Regions from separate parts of the Uliginosibacterium sediminicola genome, predicted to be linked through region 4. Evidence: predicted binding sites of a transcription regulator. Region 4 holds the regulator's gene; each other region holds the start of a gene.
The links. Region 4 encodes sigma-54, which starts transcription at its own class of promoters, with help from an activator protein. Its sites were predicted from a motif close to TGGCACGCTTNCTGCTNA; they were not measured.

Region 1 (3,193 bases), on a different contig from region 4:
CAGCACCGAGGCGACTACCAGGCCGGCAAAGGTGAAGGGCAGCAGGCCCAGGCCCAGCGCCTGCATCAGCTTGCCCACCGGGCCCTGCGGCCCGAGCAGGACCAGCAGGTAGAAACCCAGCACGGTGGGCGGCAACACCAGCGGCAAAGCCACCACCGCGCCAATCGGCCCCTTGAAGCGCGACCGCGTATGCGCCAGCCACCAGGCGATCGGCGTGCCGATCAGCAGCAGGATGAACACCGTGACCGCCGAGAGCTTGAGCGTCAGCGTGACGGAGGAGAGGTCGACATCAGGCATCGCTGCAATCCCGCCTCAGAGCTCGTAGCCGTAGGACTTGATCAGCGCACGCGCCTTGTCGCCCTTGAGGAACTTGAGCAGGGCCACGGCGGCCGGATTGGCCTCGCCCTTCTTGAGCAACACGGCGTCCTGCTGGATCGGCGAATAGAGATTGGCCGGCACCACCCAGTACGAGCCCGCTTGCGGCTTGCCTGGCACGGCGACCTGCGACAGCGCGATGAAGCCGATCTCGGCATTGCCGCTGGCGGTGAACTGGTAGGCCTGGCTGATGCTCTCGGCGGTCACGAACTTGGGCTTGAGCGTGTCATACAGCTTGCTGGCCTTGAGCGCTTGTTCGGCGGCGAGGCCGTAGGGCGCCAGCTTGGGATCGCAGATCGCGATGTGGGCGATCTCCGGCTTGGTGAGTACCGCGCCCTTGTCGTCCACCACGCCGGGCTTGGCACTCCACAGCACCAGCTTGCCGCGGGCGTAGGTGAATTGGCTGCCGGCCACGCCATCTCCTTCGCTAACGATCTTCTTGGGCGTTTCGTCATCGGCCGCCAGCAGGATCTCGAAGGGCGCGCCGGCCTTGATCTGCGAGTAGAACTTGCCGGTCGAGCCGACGGCGACAATCGCCTTGTGGCCGGTTTCCGCGGCGAAGTCGGCAGCGATCTTCTCGAACGGGCCGGCGAAGTTGGCCGCCACGGCGACCTGAACATCCGCCGCCCGTGCCGCCAGCGACACACTCAACAGCAAACCAAGCAATACACGCGAAACACATGCAGATTTCATGACGACGCTCCTTGCAGCAATGGGCTCAGCCGACAACGCTGAGAATGAGGTTGGAAGATTTGATGACGGCGCAAGCCGGCTTGCCGACTTCGACGCCCAGATTGGCGACACTCTCGGTGGTGACGACGGCGGTGACGCTCTTGCCGCCGCCCAGATCGATCACCACTTCGGAATTGACGGGGCCTTCATGCACGCGGCTGACCGTGCCCCACAGATGGTTGCGCGCACTGGTGCGCAGGCCGCGCTCGGTCATCAGCAACACCGACGAAGCCTTGACCAGGGCAAACACCTCGGTGCCGATGGTAAGCTCCAGCTGCTCGGCCGAGTCGCGGGTGATGATCGCCACCAGTTCGATGGCATTGTCGAGGCGCAGATAGACTTCGTAGTCGACATCGCCCTCGCGCAGCCCCACCACGGTGCAGGCGAACTGGTTGCGGGCACTGGTGCGCAGATTCATGCGCCGCAACAGCTGCTGGAACTGCTGCGCGCTGCCGGCCTCGGCGCCCAGTTGCTGCGACAGGCGGTCCAGCGCCAGCTGGTATTCCTGCTCCACCGCGCGATACATGGCGATGACGCGCCGGCCGTATTCGGTGAGCGTCGTACCGCCGCCCTGACGGCCGCCGGTGAGGCGCTCGACCAGGGGCTGCTGGGCCAGATTGTTCATCGCATCGACAGCATCCCAGGCGGCTTTGTACGACAGCGGCACATGGCGCGCGGCTTGCGAGATGGAACCATGCTCGGCAATTGCCTCCAGCAGGCGGATGCGGGTATCGCCGAGGAAATTGCCGAACTCGGTGGACACTTCCAGCTTGCTGACCAGGCGTGGGCCCGTGGGTTCGCTGCTGCGCTTGGCGCTTTTTGTCATGTTTATATCAATATCTGAATGTATATAACGGATGCCCGATCTAAAGCACTAAGCGGGCCAATTTGTTCGGCAATCCGCTTTATGAGTAGCTTTGAGCAACAGAACTGGACTTTCAGTACTTTGCGGACAAGTACTACGAGCTGTCGTACCATCTATAGTGCCATATACATAGCGAAGCGGCGCTGATGCACCGCAAGCCCTCGCCCACAGCGAACCCGCCCAGGAAGCCGATCATGAAAGTCAGTGCGCGCAACATCTTCGAAGGTCAGGTCAGAGAGCTGACGCTTGGCGCGGTCAATGTCGAAGTGAGCCTCGACATCGGCGGCGGCGACACGATTGTCGCGATTGTCACCCGCAACAGTGTGACCAGCCTGGGGCTGGCAGTTGGCAAGCCGGCCGTCGCCATCGTCAAGGCGCCCTGGGTAATGGTGCTCGGTGAAGATGCGCCGATCCGCTTTTCGGCACGCAACCGCCTCGGTGGCACGGTCAGCGCGATCCAGCACGGCGCCATCAACAGCGAAGTCAGCATCCGCCTGCCCGGCGGCAGCGAGGTGCACGCCGTCATCACCAACGAGGCGGTCGCCGAACTGGGCCTCGCCCCCGGCAAGCCGGCCAGCGCGCTGATCAAGGCCAGCCACGTGATCCTCGGCGTGCGTGACTGAGGGCGGGCGCCAGCGCCCGGCACCGATCTTGCAGGAGTCTCCTCGTGTCTCAATGCACGGGGAATCTGATGCCTTTATTCGACTTTCATTGTCAGCTTTGCGACAAAACCAGTGAGCTGCTGGTGCGCGGTAACGACACGCCGAGCTGCCCGCATTGCGGTAGCACGCAGATCGACAAACTGCTGTCCCTGCCCGCCGCGCCGGGGCAGAGCAAGGCCATCATCGCCAACGCACGCCGTGCGGCGGCCAAGGAAGGGCACTTCAGCAACTTCTCGGCCAAAGAACGCAAAAGCCTGCTCAAGGGTTGAGCAGGCTTTGGCTTTGCGCCGCGCGCAAGGCTCGCGCGGCAATCACTGGAGCCAGACTGCGGGCGATGCGGATTCGCGGGCTCAGACTTCGGGTCCGAAGCACAAGGTGTAGTCGGTGCACACGCCGCAGCTGGGGGATTTGCAGACGCGGATCTCGGCGCGCTCGCAGAGCTGCAGGTAGAGGAATTTCTTCCACTTCATGTCCTGCCGGTTACGCACCGCCAGCGAGGTGAAGAAGCCATGCAGCAGATCGCTCAGCACGCTGCGTGCGGGCAGGTTCATGTCCTGCC
Region 2 (3,193 bases), on a different contig from region 4:
CAGCCTGCGCCAGCTCAACCTGCAGAGGCTTGGGGTCGAGCTCGGCCAGCAGCTGACCGGCGCGCACCACCTGCCCTTCCTTGAATGCCAGGCGATCAAGCCGGCCATCGACGCGAGTGCGCACCACGACCGAACTGCTCGGCGTCACCGTGCCGAGGCTGGCGAAATAGACGCGCACATCACCGCGTGTCACGGCGCCAACCTGTACCGGCGTCGGGCGTCGTGGCGGGCGCTGCCCGCCGCGCTGTGCGGCATCGGGCTTGCTGGCGGCGGCCCCACCCGGAGCCTGCCAACGTGACCACGCGAACCAGGCGCCGGCGCCGAGCGCCAGAATCAGAAGCGTCGCCAGCACACCGCGACGCAGACGTTTTGTAGAAGATTTTGGCGAGACAGCGCCTGCGCTGTCGGGAGAGGTGGGTGGATTCATGGCTTCGTTCAGAGAGGTGGATCCCGGCACAGCGCGCAAGTCGAACGACGACATCGTATCGAGTCGCGTGAAACAACGAATTGCTTGTTTGTAAGCGATTGTTATACACGCAAAGGACCATGCATACGTCGTAATGTGCAGACGGCTGAAGGGAAACACACACAGCGGAAGGTGTTCAAGGGCAAAGCGGAATGGAGGACGCAGGAATGAAAGGCGGCACAGCCTAGGGCAAGGGGTAGCACGCACCAACAAAGCAAATCGTCTGAGCTTATATACAGATGCTCAGTGATTGAGGCCCTCGTCTTCGCTCTGTGGCTGGGTAGTTCGCAGCGGGCTGGCAGACAAGCCCGGATTCGCCGCCGCGCTGGCCGACTCCGGTGGCAGCACACGATAGCCGTGGGCAAGCAGCAAGGCGATGGCGCGCTCGATGCGGCCACCGCGGCGCAGGGAATGGGTATGAAGGGTGTCCGAACCAGGCGCATTGCGCAGTTCCAGGCCTTGCGCATGCAGCCAGTCGAGAATGGTCTGCAGGCTCTTGCTGCCCAGCCCTGGGGTGCGGATCAGGATCTGGTAATCAATGCCTGCCACATCGTCGGCCGAAAAATGCCGGCGCTCCAGTACGGCGCGCAAGGCATTGATCTGCCGCGTGGAGAGTTCATGGGCCACGATTCAGCCCCGGCACGCGCACATGCTCAATGCAGCGCCACACTCTGCAGCGCCTGCAGTTTGTCACGCACTTCCACCAGTGAGTGGCGTGCATAGATGACCGGCACGCCCAGCTTCTGCGCCTGCTTGCGTACATTATTGAGCAACTGGTGGCTGAGGCGATCACAGATCATCACGATCACACGCGTATCCCCCGGCACCTGGCGACGCGAATCGCCGACGTGACGGCCGGACCAATGCAAGCAACGCTGGATACCCAGGGTCTCACTGTGGCGTTCCAGTTCCTGACGGATCGGTTCGATGCGATCAGCGCCTACAATCAATGCATTCATCATCACTCCCCTGATGTGGTGTGAGTGCAAGACTAGATCGCATGAGCAGGGCGGCAAACGAATAAATGCATACGCGCTTATACGGAGACGCGGCATAAGCAAGTCACGATTTCTTCTTTCCGTTCAGGCTGGGCAGCTCATAGAGTGGCGCCAATACAAGCCCCGCCAGACATGCCGCCTTGCACGGCAGCACGTCCGTCCATCCTCCAGAGAACAAGGAAACCCATCATGAGCATTCAAGCCATCAATGTGCGCAACCAGTTTCGTGGTGTCGTCAAGGAAATCATCCGCGGCGATGTCGTCAGCGAAATCGATGTGCAAACCGCTTCCGGCATCGTCACCTCGGTGATCACCACACGTTCTGTTGACGATCTAGGTCTGAAAATCGGCAGCGAAGTCGTCGCCCTGGTCAAATCGACCGAGGTGTCCATCGCCACACTCTGAGACCATACTGCATCAGGTCTCAGCGGAGAATCACATGTCCACCATCCTGATTGTGCCCGGGCTTGGTAATAGCGGCCCGCAACACTGGCAAAGCTGGTTCGAGCAAAAGCTCGAAGGCTGCGTGCGGGTCGAACAGGAGGACTGGGACGAGCCCTACCTGCCGCGCTGGGCCGGTGCCGTGCGCCATGAACTGGCGCGCGCCAACGGTCCGGTGTGGATCGTCGCGCACAGCTTCGGCTGCCTGGCCGCCGTCCACGCCGCCACCGAGTACCGTGACCGCATCGCCGGCGCCATGCTGGTCGCACCGGCCGACCCGGACAAATTCAATGTCAGCGCGCTACTGCCCGAGGGGCCACTGGGTTTTCCCAGCGTCGTCGTCGCCAGCACCAATGATCCCTGGGTGCGCATGCTCAAAGCCGGCTTTCTGGCCGAGCAATGGGAGAGCCGCCTGATCAATATCGGCGCCAAAGGGCACATCAATGCCGAATCCGGCTTCGGTCCCTGGATCGACGGTCTGGAGATTTTCTCTGCCCTGCGCGCGGCCAATGCCGGCCTGCCGCTGGGCCGCTTCGAAGGCCGCGCCAAGCATCTGCCTCGCCCCGGCGCAGCCTCGCGTCAGGGCCGCAGCGAGGTTTAGAACTGATGCCCGAGAGTGGCCACCACGCCTTGCTCACGCCAGGCGTTCTTGCCGGCGTAAGTAGTCAGCGCATTCACGCCTGCTGACCACGCCGGCAGGAAGCGCCAGGTGAGCCCGGCCTGCGCCTTGTGATAGTAATAAGGCGCGGTAAAAGCGCCCTGCCCCGTACCATCGGAATAGACGCTGAAGGACTGCAGGGTGATCAGCCATTGCGGGCTGGGTTTCAGCCCCAGGGTCAGGTCGACGCGATGCTCGTCGGGCGGCGAACCGCTGCGGATGCGCCAGGCCAGTTCGATATTGGCAAAGGCCGGCCAGCTGCCGAACTGCAGGTTGCGGCCATACAGCGCACGCAGATCGTATTCATGGTCGGTATTGCCCAGCTCCGCCGCATTGTCCGAGTCCCGCGCCCCGGCCGCACGCAAAACACCTTGCAACGAGAAGACGTTGGCGTCATCGATATACACGCGCTGACGCAGGCCCAGTTCCGAATAGCCCATGCCGTTGTAGCTGCCACCCGCACTGCCACCGGCACGCGTACGCATGTAGGTCGGCGCAACGATGACGGTGGTCGTATCGCTCATGCCATGTTCCAGACGCAGCTGGAATTCCTTCTTGCTGTAGCGCTCGCCCTTGATGATCTTGTGATCGGCGTCGAAATAATGCTCGCTGGAGCTGATCGTGCTGCTC
Region 3 (3,193 bases), on a different contig from region 4:
GGTGCCGCCGAGGGTGACACCGTGGTAGAGCGTGACATCGTCGCCGATCTCGGCCGTCTCGCCGATCACCACGCAGGCACCGTGGTCGATGAAGAAGCGGCGGCCGATGGTGGCACCGGGATGGATGTCGATATTGGTCAGGAAGCGCGCGATGAACGAGATCAGGCGCGGCAGGTAGCGCAGGCCGGAGGTCCACATGGCATGCGCGAAGCGATGCAGCACTAGCGCCTGGATGCCCGGATAGATGGTCAGCAGCTCCAGGGTGTTGCGCGCCGCCGGGTCGCGCTGGAACACGCAGGCCACGTCTTCACGCAGCATCGCCAGCATGCCCGGACGGGGTGCTTGTTGTGCGGCCGCAGCCAGAGAGTCCATGATCGTGTGTTCAGCTTTCATGAAGCCTCCCGCAGGCTACGCGAGGCTTCAAGGTAGAAGTGGGTCAGATCGGTGGCGCTGGGCTCATGCTTGGTCTGCATGGCGTGGGCGCGGATGCGTTCGATGATCTGTGCCGTCTCCAGCGCCGTCGGGTGCAAGCCCAGATTGGCGTAGGCGGCCTGTACGGCGTGTGAGCCCGAATGCTTGCCGAGCACCAGGCGATGCGAGCGCCCCAGCTCAGCCGGGTCGAAGCCCTGATAGTTACGTTGGTCTTTCATGAGGCCATCCACATGGATTCCGGATTCATGCGTGAATACGCCAGCGCCGACGATGCTCTTGTTGGCGGCCACCGGCCGGCCGGAGGCCTCTTCGACGAGGTGCGAGATCGGCAGCAGCCAGTGCGAGTCGACCCCCAGATCGGCGCCGTGAATGTGGCGCATCGCCATCACCACTTCTTCCAGCGGCGCATTGCCGGCGCGCTCGCCCAGGCCATTGACGGTGGTGTTGGCGTGCGTGGCGCCGGCACGGAAGGCGGCGAGGGTGTTGGCGGTGGCCAGGCCCAGATCGTTGTGGGCGTGGATTTCGATTTCCAGATCGACTGCGCGGCGCAGCTGGGCAATCGCCTCGACGGTGCTGAACGGATCGAGAATGCCCAGCGTGTCGGCAAAGCGCACGCGGCGTGCACCGGCGGCCTGGGCGTGCTCGGCGACGCGGCAGAGGAAGTCGCGGTCGGCGCGCGAGGCGTCTTCCATGCCGACGCTGACATCCAGACCGGCGGCCAGCGCCATCTCGACATTCGGGCGGATCTGCGCCAGCACCCAGTCACGGCTGCGGCGCAGCTTGGACTCGATATGCACATCGGACACCGGGATCGACAGATGCACGATGTCGGCACGGCAGCGCAGGGCGGCGCGCACATCGGTCTCGACCATGCGACCCCAGACCATCAGCAGGGAATCGAGGTGCAGCTCGGCGATGCTGTTGATCACTTCGATCTCGGCTTCACCCATGGCGGGAATGCCGATCTCCATCTCAGGCACGCCGGCCTGCGCCAGTGCCTGGGCAATCGCACACTTCTCTTCTACGGTGAAGGCGACGCCGGCCGTCTGCTCGCCGTCGCGCAAAGTCGTGTCGTTGATGATGAAGCCAGCGTTCATGGAGAACCCCCTCGACAGGGATTCAGCAAGCACCGTGCCACTGGTTAAGTTACTGTTTTAAAAGGTGTGCGGGCGTTGTTCAGGGCGAGAGCCTGTGGGGAATGTGCGCTTTGTCGCAGACAGCGGTCGGCGCGCTGCGCGGTGTGGCGGGCCTGCGCCGGACATGAAAAAGGCTGGATGTCACCGACATCCAGCCTGCAAGGTGATGAGCGTGCGCTTAAGGACGCACTTTGCCCTTCATGTCGATGCCGGCCTTGCCGCTGGCGGCCAGGCTGTCGAGCGAGTCGTAAGCGATCTGCAGGGCGTAGCGGCCGTTGTGATAGGCGGCGCCCGGGTCACGGATCAGGAAGGTGTAGTTATAGACCGCTTGCAAGAGGCGCGGCGTATACGCCTTGTAGCTATTGCTTGGCTTGAGCTCCTCGGGGTCGACCTTGCCATTGCCATTGCTGTCGGCATACCAGTAGGGCGAAGCGGCGGAGGAGTAGGCCAGCGCGCTGCCGCCGACCGCACGTGCGTACTGCTGGATGCCGGCATACAGCTCAGCGAGCTGTTTCTTGAGCTCGACGGCATCGGTTTCGGGCACACCCGTTTTCTCGTCGTCATGGCAGCTGGCGCATTGCTCGCGTTTGAGCTCGCCGCTGTGCGGGTCATGGCAGGCGGTGCACTGGTTCATCTTCTTGGGGTGGTTGTAGCGACCGGCGTAGGTCTTGCCGGCGTACTCGTAGGCCACCTTGGCCTGGGTGCCGTAGAGCGTGGCGCCGGCCGGGTAGTAATGGACGTGGATGAAGGCGATCTTCGGATCCGGCGTATCCACTGGCTTGTCGCCAATCGCTTTGTTGACGCTGTTGGTCGATTCACGCCCCTGGTGACAGGTCATGCACAGATTGGCGTCGTTGTTGCCGGTGTCGACCGTCAGCTCGCTGGGGAAGGTGACCTTGCTGACCGTATTGCGCTCGTAGCTGAGCATGTCGGCATGGCAGTTGGTGCAGGCATAGGCATTCTTGACCAGCTTGGCCGGCGTGTTCTTGCCTTCCTTGAGGTACTGCGGCACGCCTTCCGCGGCGTGACAGCGCGCACAGGGCGCGGGAATCTCTCCGGCCTGATCCCAGTAGTGAAAGGGTTTGGCGTCACGCTTGAAGTGGCCTTTGCCCATTTCAATGCGCGCTCCGCTGCTCTTGCCCGTGCTCGCTTCGCCTTCCTTGGCGGATGCATTGAGCCCGAAACAGCCCAACATCAGCGCGCACATCACGATGATCATTCTTTTCATTGCCAACTCCTTGGACGGTGCCGGCGTGCGGTGGCACCTGCTGCGGTTCGGGGCCCGGCGGGCGCCTTTCCTGGATGCATGCTAGTGTCGCCAGACCCGCTTGGGGCTGGTTCAGATCAAACTCTCATGCGATGGCTGCATTCATTTGCTGGCAGCCTTGTAGCTGCTGTGTTCGATGCGCTCGGCGAAGGCGCGCATCAGTTCGGGATCGTGCTTGCTGCCGCTCTCGGCCTGCAGGATGCGCATGATCTCGCCGTGCGGCTTGGCGTTCTGGTAGCTGCGTGATTCGGCCATGGCGTCGTAGCTGTCGGCGATGCTGATGATGCGCGCGAGCAGCGGGATGTCTTCGCCAGCCAGCCGGTCCGGATAGCCCTGGCCGTCGTAGTGTTCGTGGTGG
Region 4 (3,193 bases):
GATCAGGATCTTGGAAATCAGATTCATGGGGCGAGGTCGGCCACGTGCGCTGCGCAAAAATACGAAGTGTGATCAAACCCGATACGCCATGCCTTGGGAGCGATTGTTAAGCCCGCATGACGCCGCTTTGACGCGCAGATTATATGCCTGGGATTTTCGGCTGGTCGAGAATATCTTTCCCGCTGCGCGGAAAAGTTTGCAGCCCCTCCGCGCGCGGCGGAGGGGCGCGGGAATCAGCTCTCTACAGCGGGCTGATGGTACTTGACGGCCTCACGGCCATGATCGGAGGTCTTTTCCTTGTGCTTGACGACTTGCCGGTCAAGCTTGTCGGTCACACTGTCGATGGCGGCGTAGAGGTCTTCGTCAACGCTTTCAACGAAGATCGTGCGGCCACGTACATGCACCGTCACTTCCGCTTTCTGCCTGAGCTTGTCCACAGAGAGGATCACGTGGGTGGCCGTGACATGCTCAAAGTGGCGAATCACCTTGTCCAGCTTGGCTGTGACGTAATCGCGAATGGACTCGGTCAATTCGAGATGATGGCCGGTGATATTGAGATTCATGAAGTGCTCCTTCAGATCGACTTGCGCTGACTGACCGGCGGGATATTGAGCGACTCACGGTATTTCGCAATCGTTCTGCGAGCCACCACAATGCCCTGCTGGCCCAACATTTCAGCAATCTTGGCGTCAGACAGCGGTTTTTTGCTGTCCTCACCTGCCACCATCTGACGAATCAGCGCGCGAATCGCCGTGGCGGAGCAGGCACCACCCGTGTCGGTAGACACATGACTGCCGAAAAAATACTTCAATTCAAAAATCCCGCGCGTTGACGCCAGGTACTTCTGCGTCGTCACGCGTGACACCGTCGATTCATGCAGTTCCAGCTCTTCGGCAATCTCGCGCAAGGTCAAGGGGCGCATGGCGACCTCGCCGTGATCGAAGAATTGCCTTTGTCTCTCCACGATAGCTTGTGACACGCGCAATATCGTGTCAAATCGTTGCTGAACGTTTTTGATCATCCATTTCGCTTCTTGCAGCTGCGTCGACAGCGATCCGTTGATGCCGCGGTTCTGTTGAAGAATATCGGCATAGACCCGATGAATCCTGAGCCTCGGCATCGCTTCGGGGTTCAGATTAGCGGTCCAGGCGCCACGGAATTTGCGCACGATCACATCCGGCACGATATAGCGCGCGTCCAGCGGCGCGAAGGCCGCGCCCGGATGCGGGTTGAGGCTACAGATGAGTTCGTGCGCGGCACGCAGCTGGTCGTCGTCACAGGACAGGCGGCGGCGGATCTTGACGAAATCGCGCGCACCCAGCAGTTCAAGACATTGTTCAACGATGTCGATGGCCAACTCGCGGGTCGGCGTCTTTTCGCGCGCCTTGAGCTGCAGCGCCAGGCACTCCTGCAAGCTGCGCGCGCCGATGCCGACCGGGTCGAAGTGCTGGACGTGGCGCAAGGCGGTGACCAGTTCTTCGAGCTCGACTTCCCACTCTTCGGGAATCAGCGGCAGCAGCTCTTCCAGCCCTTGCAGAAGCATGCCGTCTTCTTCGAGCGCCTCGATGATCAGGCGGACCAGGGCGCGGTCGCGATCCGGCAGGGGCATCAGCGCAAGCTGGCCTTCCAGATGGTCGCGCAGCGAGGTGGTCGCAGCCTGGAATTCCTGGAAGTCGGAGTCGTCGTCACCATCGTTGTTGCGCGTACCACTCGCTTCCGAACGCCACTCGGCGGCTTCGCCGATGTCGTCATCCGAGACCGAATCATAGGCTTCGGTGATGGTGTCGGGCATTTCGACCGTGGTCGCCGGCTCGAAATCCTGATCGCCATTGGCCAGATGCTCGCTGGTCTCGAAGGCCGCCGCAACGGCTTCGGCGGTCGGCATTTCGAGCACCGCCGGCGCGTCCCCGCCTTCCTCATCCGCACCTTCGCGTTCAAGCAAGGGGTTTTCGAGCAGCATGCGCTCGATCTCGACATTGAGTTCCAGCGTGGAGAGCTGCAACAGCTTGATCGATTGCTGAAGCTGCGGCGTCAGCGCGAGTTGCTGGGAAAGGCGGAGCTGGAGTGAGGGCTTCATCGGGTGCGTATCAACAACTACAGTCGGAAATGTTCGCCGAGATAAATCTGGCGCACCTGGTTATTTTGCACAATTTCCTGCGGCCGGCCACCGGCCAGCACCTCGCCGGCATTGATGATCCAGGCGTGGTCACAGATCCCCAATGTCTCACGCACATTGTGGTCGGTAATCAGCACACCGATGCCACGCGCCTTGAGAAAACCGATGATCTTCTGGATGTCGATCACGGCAATCGGGTCCACGCCGGCAAAGGGTTCGTCGAGGAGAATCAGTTTGGGTTGCGAGGCCAGCGCACGGGCGATCTCCACCCGCCGCCGCTCGCCGCCGGACAATGCGATGGAGTCGGCGTTCTTCAGATGGCCGATGTTCAGCTCGTGCAGCAGGGAATCGAGGCGCGCCTCCTGCTCCTTGCGCGAGAGCTTTTGCAGCTCCAGCACGGCGAGGATGTTCTCGGCCACGGTGAGCTTGCGGAAAACCGAGTTTTCCTGCGGCAAATAAGACAAACCCATCTGTGCACGGCGGTGCATGGGCAGATGGGTGATTTCGGTGGCGTCCAGATAGATATGGCCGCCGTCGGCCTTGACCAGGCCGACGATGGTGTAGAAGCAAGTCGTCTTGCCCGCACCATTGGGACCCAGCAAGCCTACCACCTCGCCGCTGCCGACCTGGAAGGACACGTCCTTCACCACGGTACGCGATTTGTACCGTTTGCGTACGCTCTCAACCCTCAGCAGACTCATCAACAGGATCTCTCAACAACGTGCGGACAATGTCCGCGGAAAAACCACGCGATTGCAGGAAGCGGGCTTGTCTGGCCCACTCCTTTGCATCGCCGGGCACCTGCCCGAACTTTTTCTGCCAGACGCCACGCGCACGGCTGAGCTCATCGTGCTCGAGCACTTCATCGAGCGCGGCGCGCACCTGCTCGCCGGCAACGCCACGCTCCTCAAGCTCGCGGCGGATGCGTGCAGCGCCCAGACGCGCCGCCTTGCTCCGTACATAGCTTTCGGCAAAGCGCTGATCCGACTGAAGCCCGGTCTCGGACATGCGTTCAAGCACGGCGTCGACATCGTCGCCCTCACTGGCTCGGGCCTCCAGCTTGCGTCTGAGTTCCAG

Region 1: ABDB84_RS16670 (TOBE domain-containing protein) is a predicted target of sigma-54. The motif match lies at 1,976-1,993, and genes of this name have one in related genera.
Region 2: ABDB84_RS14950 (TOBE domain-containing protein) is a predicted target of sigma-54. The motif match lies at 1,527-1,544, and genes of this name have one in related genera.
Region 3: nifV (homocitrate synthase) is a predicted target of sigma-54. The motif match lies at 1,552-1,569, and genes of this name have one in related genera.

The regions. Positions count from the first base shown of each region.
Region 1 is NZ_JBDIVE010000010.1:133,972-137,164, reverse strand. It holds gene modB (molybdate ABC transporter permease subunit) at 1-297, opposite strand, end outside; gene modA (molybdate ABC transporter substrate-binding protein) at 313-1,068, opposite strand; gene ABDB84_RS16670 (TOBE domain-containing protein) at 1,094-1,933, opposite strand; gene ABDB84_RS16665 (TOBE domain-containing protein) at 2,167-2,595, shown strand; gene ABDB84_RS16660 (FmdB family zinc ribbon protein) at 2,664-2,903, shown strand; gene ABDB84_RS16655 (nitrogen fixation protein NifQ) at 2,985-3,193, opposite strand, start outside.
Region 2 is NZ_JBDIVE010000008.1:201,962-205,154, reverse strand. It holds gene ABDB84_RS14965 (MdtA/MuxA family multidrug efflux RND transporter periplasmic adaptor subunit) at 1-427, opposite strand, end outside; gene ABDB84_RS14960 (hypothetical protein) at 710-1,093, opposite strand; gene ABDB84_RS14955 (DUF2325 domain-containing protein) at 1,120-1,428, opposite strand; gene ABDB84_RS14950 (TOBE domain-containing protein) at 1,654-1,869, shown strand; gene ABDB84_RS14945 (RBBP9/YdeN family alpha/beta hydrolase) at 1,904-2,506, shown strand; gene ABDB84_RS14940 (hypothetical protein) at 2,503-3,193, opposite strand, start outside.
Region 3 is NZ_JBDIVE010000010.1:155,942-159,134, forward strand. It holds gene cysE (serine O-acetyltransferase) at 1-327, opposite strand, end outside; gene nifV (homocitrate synthase) at 390-1,529, opposite strand; gene ABDB84_RS16815 (hypothetical protein) at 1,747-2,796, opposite strand; gene ABDB84_RS16820 (HD-GYP domain-containing protein) at 2,938-3,193, opposite strand, start outside.
Region 4 is NZ_JBDIVE010000001.1:433,724-436,916, forward strand. It holds gene ABDB84_RS02050 (PTS sugar transporter subunit IIA) at 1-27, opposite strand, end outside; gene hpf (ribosome hibernation-promoting factor, HPF/YfiA family) at 234-563, opposite strand; gene ABDB84_RS02060 (RNA polymerase factor sigma-54) at 575-2,077, opposite strand; gene lptB (LPS export ABC transporter ATP-binding protein) at 2,095-2,817, opposite strand; gene recX (recombination regulator RecX) at 2,798-3,193, opposite strand, start outside.